2 regions of the Pseudomonas sp. CM25 genome follow, and region 2 is predicted to be linked to the other one. Evidence: riboswitches for the same ligand, from Rfam matches in the RefSeq annotation. Region 2 holds a riboswitch; the other holds the start of a gene.
The links. Region 2 has a riboswitch for cobalamin ahead of HP546_RS04530 (ABC transporter substrate-binding protein). Riboswitches for the same ligand answer to the same signal wherever they lie in the genome.
Positions count from the first base shown of each region.

Region 1: linked by a shared signal. The riboswitch ahead of cobO (cob(I)yrinic acid a,c-diamide adenosyltransferase) and the one ahead of HP546_RS04530 (ABC transporter substrate-binding protein) in region 2 are both predicted to bind cobalamin.

Region 1 is NZ_JABMCW010000096.1:11,806-15,009, reverse strand. It holds gene HP546_RS12795 (hypothetical protein) at 1-771, shown strand, start outside; gene HP546_RS12790 (hypothetical protein) at 792-1,370, opposite strand; cobalamin riboswitch at 1,538-1,758, shown strand; gene cobO (cob(I)yrinic acid a,c-diamide adenosyltransferase) at 1,878-2,489, shown strand; gene HP546_RS12780 (cobyrinate a,c-diamide synthase) at 2,486-3,204, shown strand, end outside.
Region 2 is NZ_JABMCW010000023.1:20,697-23,900, reverse strand. It holds gene HP546_RS04535 (iron ABC transporter permease) at 1-173, opposite strand, end outside; gene HP546_RS04530 (ABC transporter substrate-binding protein) at 173-1,183, opposite strand; cobalamin riboswitch at 1,294-1,492, opposite strand; gene HP546_RS04525 (DUF1624 domain-containing protein) at 1,520-2,686, opposite strand; gene HP546_RS04520 (TonB-dependent siderophore receptor) at 2,865-3,204, opposite strand, start outside.

The DNA of each region.
Region 1 (3,204 bases), on a different contig from region 2:
CGGCATCAGGCGCTGCTGGATTCAGCGGATATCGCCTTGGTGCCTGACGGGGGCGATCCGTTATCCGATTCCCAGGGATACGAATACGTCGAGTACGAGGGGCAGGCGCAATACACCTACCGGGAGGGCGCGGGCTACAACAACAGCCTGATCGAGGTCTACACGCATGATGATTCGATCAACAGTTTCCTGCGTGAGGGGCAGCGAACCAGCTCGTCGGTCCGCTACCTGAACAAGCTTGCAACCAGTATGGAGCGCCTGCCCCGGGATGCTGCAGTCCCCCTTTACCGCGGCGGGCACGGGGTACGAGGCACCAGTGGCGTGCATTTTTGCAGTGGGCGTTTCAAGGTAGGCGATACATTGGTCAACACCGATCTCTCATCCTTCACCGAAAACCCATACATGATGCGCAAGTTCGCCGCCGACCCGGATGACATGGCCAGTACGGGGGAACTCGGTGTGTTCGATGAAAGTTCAGTGGTGTTCGAACTACCTGCTGGCGCGTATTCGAGTGGCGTTCCGGTCACGGCGTTCTCTGCCTACAAGGAGGAAGCCGAAACCTTGTTCATGCCTGGCGCCTATTTCCAGATCGAGCATATAGGCCAGATCACCGGGGCGGACTACCGCTTTGTCAATGTCCGGTTGCGCCAGGTACCCAAGCCGGCTTCAGGTCCGGTGTATGACTTGCGCACTGGCGTGGTGTTTGCCAGGGATGCCTACCTCGAGCGCCTGGGTAGCCCGCAGTTGGTCGATCGTTTCTTCCCGGCCTGATCTTGTGGCCGTCCCGCTGCTCAGGCTTGTTTGAGCAGCAGCGCCACCCCCGGGAAGTACTGGCCTTGCTCGTTGTGCAGCTTGCGATAGGCATACGGGAAGTACCAGGCGATGGCGCAGGCGGTATGCGTTTTCAGGTCGTCGACCAGGTCCTGCAGTTCTTCGGGGCTGGCGTGCTGGCCTGCTTTCCAGGGGCTGATGAACAGCGCCGCCGCCTTCAACTGGCTCGGGTAGGCGACCTGTCGGGCGAGGGCGGCGGTCTGTTGCAGGGCGCCAGCCATGTCCAGCCGGCCGACCTTCGGCCAGCGCTGGCTTGTACTGAGGTACAGGGCCTCCTCGGCGCTGATGATCGACAGGTCGCAACGCCCTTCGTTTTCGCCTTCGTCGCGCTGCTTCTTGCCGGCGAACTGCTGCAATGCTGCCAGCTCGGCCTGCCAGGCGGCCGCTGCCAGCAGCCCGACGTTGGCAGCGGCGCCGTGCCAGTAAGGGGCTTCAGCATCGCCGGCAAACTGGTTGAAGCGGTCGATGCAGTCGACCCAGCGCTCCAGCACGGGGCTGAGAAACTCCAGGCGCGGGTTGTTGATGATCTGGCCTCGCATGCTGCGCTCTCCTGTTGCAGGTGTGTTCCCATTCACTCGGGGGTGATGGCTATGAGCCATCACTGGGTTGAGTGTGGCACACCTTGGGGATTTGGCCATTGCGCGGTGGCGTGCCTGTTCGACGGCAATGGTCCCGGTTCGATTGACGCTCAGGGTGCAACCCTCTAACCTTCGCGCGTGTTTCAGGTGCCCTGCCAGCCTCGACCTGGCAGGGTGAAACTGGGAAGCCGGTGGGCGCCAGCAGGGCGCGATTCCGGCGCTGCCCCCGCAACGGTAGGTGAGTCGCGGCCGCGCAGGGCCACTGGGTGCCAGCACCCGGGAAGGCGCGCAGGCCCGGGCCAAGGCCCGCTCACAAGCCCGGAGACCGGCCTGAAACTGCCAACGGCATCACGGAGGGTGATGCGCGGTGCACCGTGGCCTGCGGCCGCGGCCCCTGCGCGTTCTCCGTTTGCCTGCCTATTACCTGCCGTCGCGCGTTGCCGTGGCGCCAGCCAGCGGAGAACCCTGATGAGCGAACCCACCGAACGCGACGAACGCCACTTGGCGCGCATGCAGCGCAAGAAGGCGATCATCGACGAACGTATCGCCAATTCCCCCAACGAATGCGGCCTGTTGCTGGTGCTGACCGGCAATGGCAAGGGCAAGAGCAGCTCGGCCTTCGGTATGCTCGCGCGCGCCCTGGGCCATGGCATGCAGTGTGGCGTGGTGCAGTTCATCAAGGGCCGTAACAGCACCGGTGAGGAGCTGTTCTTCCGGCGTTTCCCCGAGCAGGTGCGCTACCACGTGATGGGCGAAGGCTTTACCTGGGAGACCCAGGACCGCCAGCGTGATATCGCCGCCGCCGAAGCGGCCTGGGCCGTTTCGCGCCAGTTGCTGCAGGACCCGAGCGTGCAGTTCGTGGTACTGGATGAGCTGAACATCGCCCTCAAGCATGGCTATCTCGACCTTGACCAGGTGCTTTCCGACATCCAGGCCCGTCCGCCCATGCAGCATGTGATCGTCACCGGCCGTGCGGCCAAGCCCGAGATGATCGAGCTGGCGGACACGGTGACCGAAATGGGCATGCTCAAGCACGCCTTTCAGGCCGGGATCCGCGCACAAAAGGGCGTAGAACTGTGAACCAGCCCCGTCATTGCCCCGCCGTGTTGATCGCGGCACCGGCCTCGGGCCAGGGCAAGACCACCGTTACTGCTGCGTTGGCCCGCTTGCACCGTAACCACGGGCGCAAGGTGCGGGTGTTCAAATGCGGGCCAGATTTTCTCGATCCGATGATTCTGGAACGTGCCAGCGGTGCGCCGGTTTATCAACTGGATTTGTGGATGATCGGTGCCGAGGAAAGCCGCCGCCTGTTGTGGCAAGCCGCAGGTGACGCCGACCTGATCCTGATCGAAGGGGTAATGGGGCTGTTCGACGGCACGCCGTCCAGCGCCGACCTGGCGCGCCACTTTGGCGTGCCGGTGCTGGCGGTGATCGATGGCACGGCCATGGCTCAGACCTTCGGCGCATTGGCCCTGGGCCTGGCACGTTACCAGGCCGACCTGCCATTCGCCGGCGTGCTGGCCAACCGTGTCGGCAGCCTGCGCCACGCGCAACTGCTGGAGGGCAGCCTGACCGAAGGCTTGCGCTGGTACGGTGGCTTGTCGCGCGAGCGTGGCATCGAACTGCCCAGCCGTCACCTGGGCCTGGTCCAGGCCAGCGAGCTGAACGACCTCGACGCACGCCTGGACGCCGCCGCCGAGGCGCTGGGCGCCAGTTGCGATGCTGCCTTGCCGCCGCCAGTGGCCTTTGCCGCGCCCGAGCCACAAGCCAGTGCTGCCTTGCTGGCCGGCGTGCG
Region 2 (3,204 bases):
ACGATGCCGGCGTCGATCGGGTCGACCGGGTAGCCGGCCTGCCACAAATGGTTGGCCAGGACCTGGCCGACCACGCTCGGCGACAGGCTGGTTTCGCCGATTACGGTGCCGGCCAGCAGCGCCGCCAGCAGGGCTGCCAGGGCAACTGCGAGGCTGGGTAGCAGGCGGCTCATCACGGCGCTGCTTTACCGCTGGCGAAGGCACTGGCCAACGTCTGCACACCGCGGAACAGGCGGATACCCGCCTGCATGGCGTCGGCATCGAGGATGATGATGCGGTCGTGCCTGACCGCGTCCATGTTGCGGGTAACCGGGTCGCTGCGCAGGAATTCAAGCTTCTTCTGGTAGTCATCGGCGGGGAAGCGGCGACGGTCCATGCGCGCGATGATCAGCCAGGTCGGGTTGGCCTTGGCCAGTGTTTCCCAGCCCACGGTTGGCCATTCCTCACTGGACTCGACCACGTTGCGCACGCCGAGGCTGCGCAGCATGAAGTCGGCGACCCCTTGGCGGCCTGCCACGTAGGGGTCGATGTCCAGGTCGGCGCTGGAGAACCAGAACAGCGCCGAGGTCGCCGACAGGTCCTTGCCGGCCAATTGCGCCCTGGCGCTGTCCAGGCGGCCTTTCAGTTCGGTGTTCAGCGCGGTGCCGCGGTCCTGCACGTCGAAGATCTCGGCCAGCTGGCTGACGCTCTTGTAGATGCTGTCGACCTGGAACGCCTGCAGGCGAGTGCCGTCTGCGCCCACCAGGTTGTCCTTGCCTTCGCAGTCCGAGGGCAGCAGGTAGGTGGGGATGTTCAGTTCGTCGAACTGTTCACGGGTGCCGACCACGCCCTGGGCGCCGACCATCCATTCGAACTGCACCGCCACCAGTTGCGGGCGCTTGCCTGCTACCGCCTCAAAGCTGGGGTCGTTGTCGGCCAGGCGCGGCACTTTGTCGTTCTGTGCCTGGTATTCGGGCAGCACGTTGTTGAACCACAGCGAGGTACCCGCCAGTTTGTCACCAAGCCCCAGTGCGTAGAGCATTTCGGTGCCGGCCTGGCCGATGGTGACGGCGCGTTCCGGTGCCTGGGCGAAGGTCTGCGGCTGGCCGCAGTTATCGACAGTCAGCGGGTAGTGAGTGGCGGCGGCCTGGGCCAGGCCGGTAAAACCAAGGCCGGCGAGCAGGGTGGCGATGCGGGGCAGCATGCGGGGCGATCTCCTATCGGACAGTTCTGGTGAGGAACGCACGGACAGGCATCGCCGAGCCCCCGCTGGCGGCAGGGGCAACACTGATAGCCAATCCCGGACACCCCGCCGGTTGGTGAATGCAGGCCGGCAGGTCTCCTGACTGATGCGTCATGGCCCGGCTCCGGCCTTCCCGGGTCGGTCACCCAGTGGCATCGATGGAGCAGGCTCGGCATCTACAGTTGCGGGGGCAGTTCCGTTTGGCCCGTGTTGGCAGGCCTGGGATTCCCTATTATTTCCGTGGTGGAAACCGGCGGCCCGCATGGTAGACCATCACGCCGCCGGTTAAAACGCTTTTCAGAAGTACTTCAGCCAGGTGATGTCGCGCCGCCGCGCCTTCAGGCGGGCGAACCCGCGCACCGGCAGGTACAGCGAAACCGCCAGCAATACCGCGGCCAGCCATACCGCGGCGATGCCGTCAAAGCCGAAGTAGTCGCCCTGGTTGAGACCGAACAGCGCCACGCTGGCCAGGTACAGCAGCTTCAACACATACAGGTGCAGCAGGTAGAAGAACATCGGCGCCGCACCGAACACCGCCAGGGCGCTGATCCAGCGCGCCTGCCCGGCACGCTCGAAGGCGCGCAGCAGCAGCAGGCCACAGCCCAGGGTCAGGGCCAGGAACAGCAGCGACGGTGGGTATTTGGTGATGTTGAAGAAACTCATCAGGGTTTGCGTGAGGGTCGGGTAACCATTCCAGGGCGCCTCGCCGTAGCCGTTGAGCATGCGCAGCACGACAAAGCCCAGTAGTGCGATCAGCCCGGCCACCCGCAAGCGCTGCTGGCGTCGACCGGCTTCGCTGCCGCGCGCGAACCAGGGGCCCAGGCCGTAACCCAGGGCGATCACGCCGATCCACGGCAGCACCGGGTAGGAGGTGCGCAGGCGCAGGTTGTCGGAGAACTCCAGCCAGCCGCGGTCATGCAGGATCGCCCATGGCACGTGCAGGGCCGACTCCACACCGAAGTGCAGGCCATCAAGCAGGTTGTGGCCGGCGATGATCATCGCGCCCACGGCGATCAGGGCTGCGCGTGGCAGCCACACCAGCAGCGACAGGGCGATCATGCTGACGCCGATCGCCCAGATCACTTGCAGGTAGATCACGCTGGGCGGCAGTTGGAAGGTCCAGGCGAAGTTGACCAGGGTGAACTCCAGCACCACCAGGAACAGCCCGCGCTTGAACAGAAACGCCGAGACATCGCTACGGCCCTGGTACTTCTCGCCGTACAGCCAGGCTGACAGGCCGGTCAGCAGGACGAACACGGGCGCACACAGGTGCGCCAGGGTGCGGCTGACGAATAGCGACGGTTCGGTGGTGTCGATGGCCATCGGGTCGCCGACCTGATGGTGCAGGAAGAAGGTTTCGCGGACATGGTCCAGGAGCATGAACAGGATCACCAGGCCGCGCAGGGCGTCGATGCTCTGCAGGCGCTGGGTAAGCAGGGTAGGGGTGGCGCTGGCGCTTGTCATGGGGGATCGCTGGCAAGAATGGATGTCAAATGGAATGTTATCTTATAACTTATTGGGGTTTGATGGGTAGGGGTTTTTGTGTTGCCTGGTGGTTGCCACCAGATATGCAGCGCCTGTCAGCCCTGATGCGATCCCTATGCCAGCCCTGCCCCAAACAAGCCGACCCAGGCAACCCAGTTCAAAACCTATAATCCACCGTCGCAAACCAGGCCCGTGGCATCCCCATCAACCACTGCTCACCACTGAACGCCGACACCACATACTCCCTGTCAAACACGTTGTTCACCTGCAAGCCCAAACGCACATCCGGCAACACCCGCCAGGCGATATTGGCATCGACCACGGTATACCCGGGGGCGCTCTGGGTATTGGCGGTGTCGGCATAACGCTCATCCACGTAGCGCGCACCCACGCCGGCCTCGACCTGCTGGCCAAAGCCTTTGCTCAACCACAGGTTGGCCGTGCGCCGGGGCACGTTTGCCGGCCGGTTGCCCGCGCGGTCCTGGGCTACACCACCC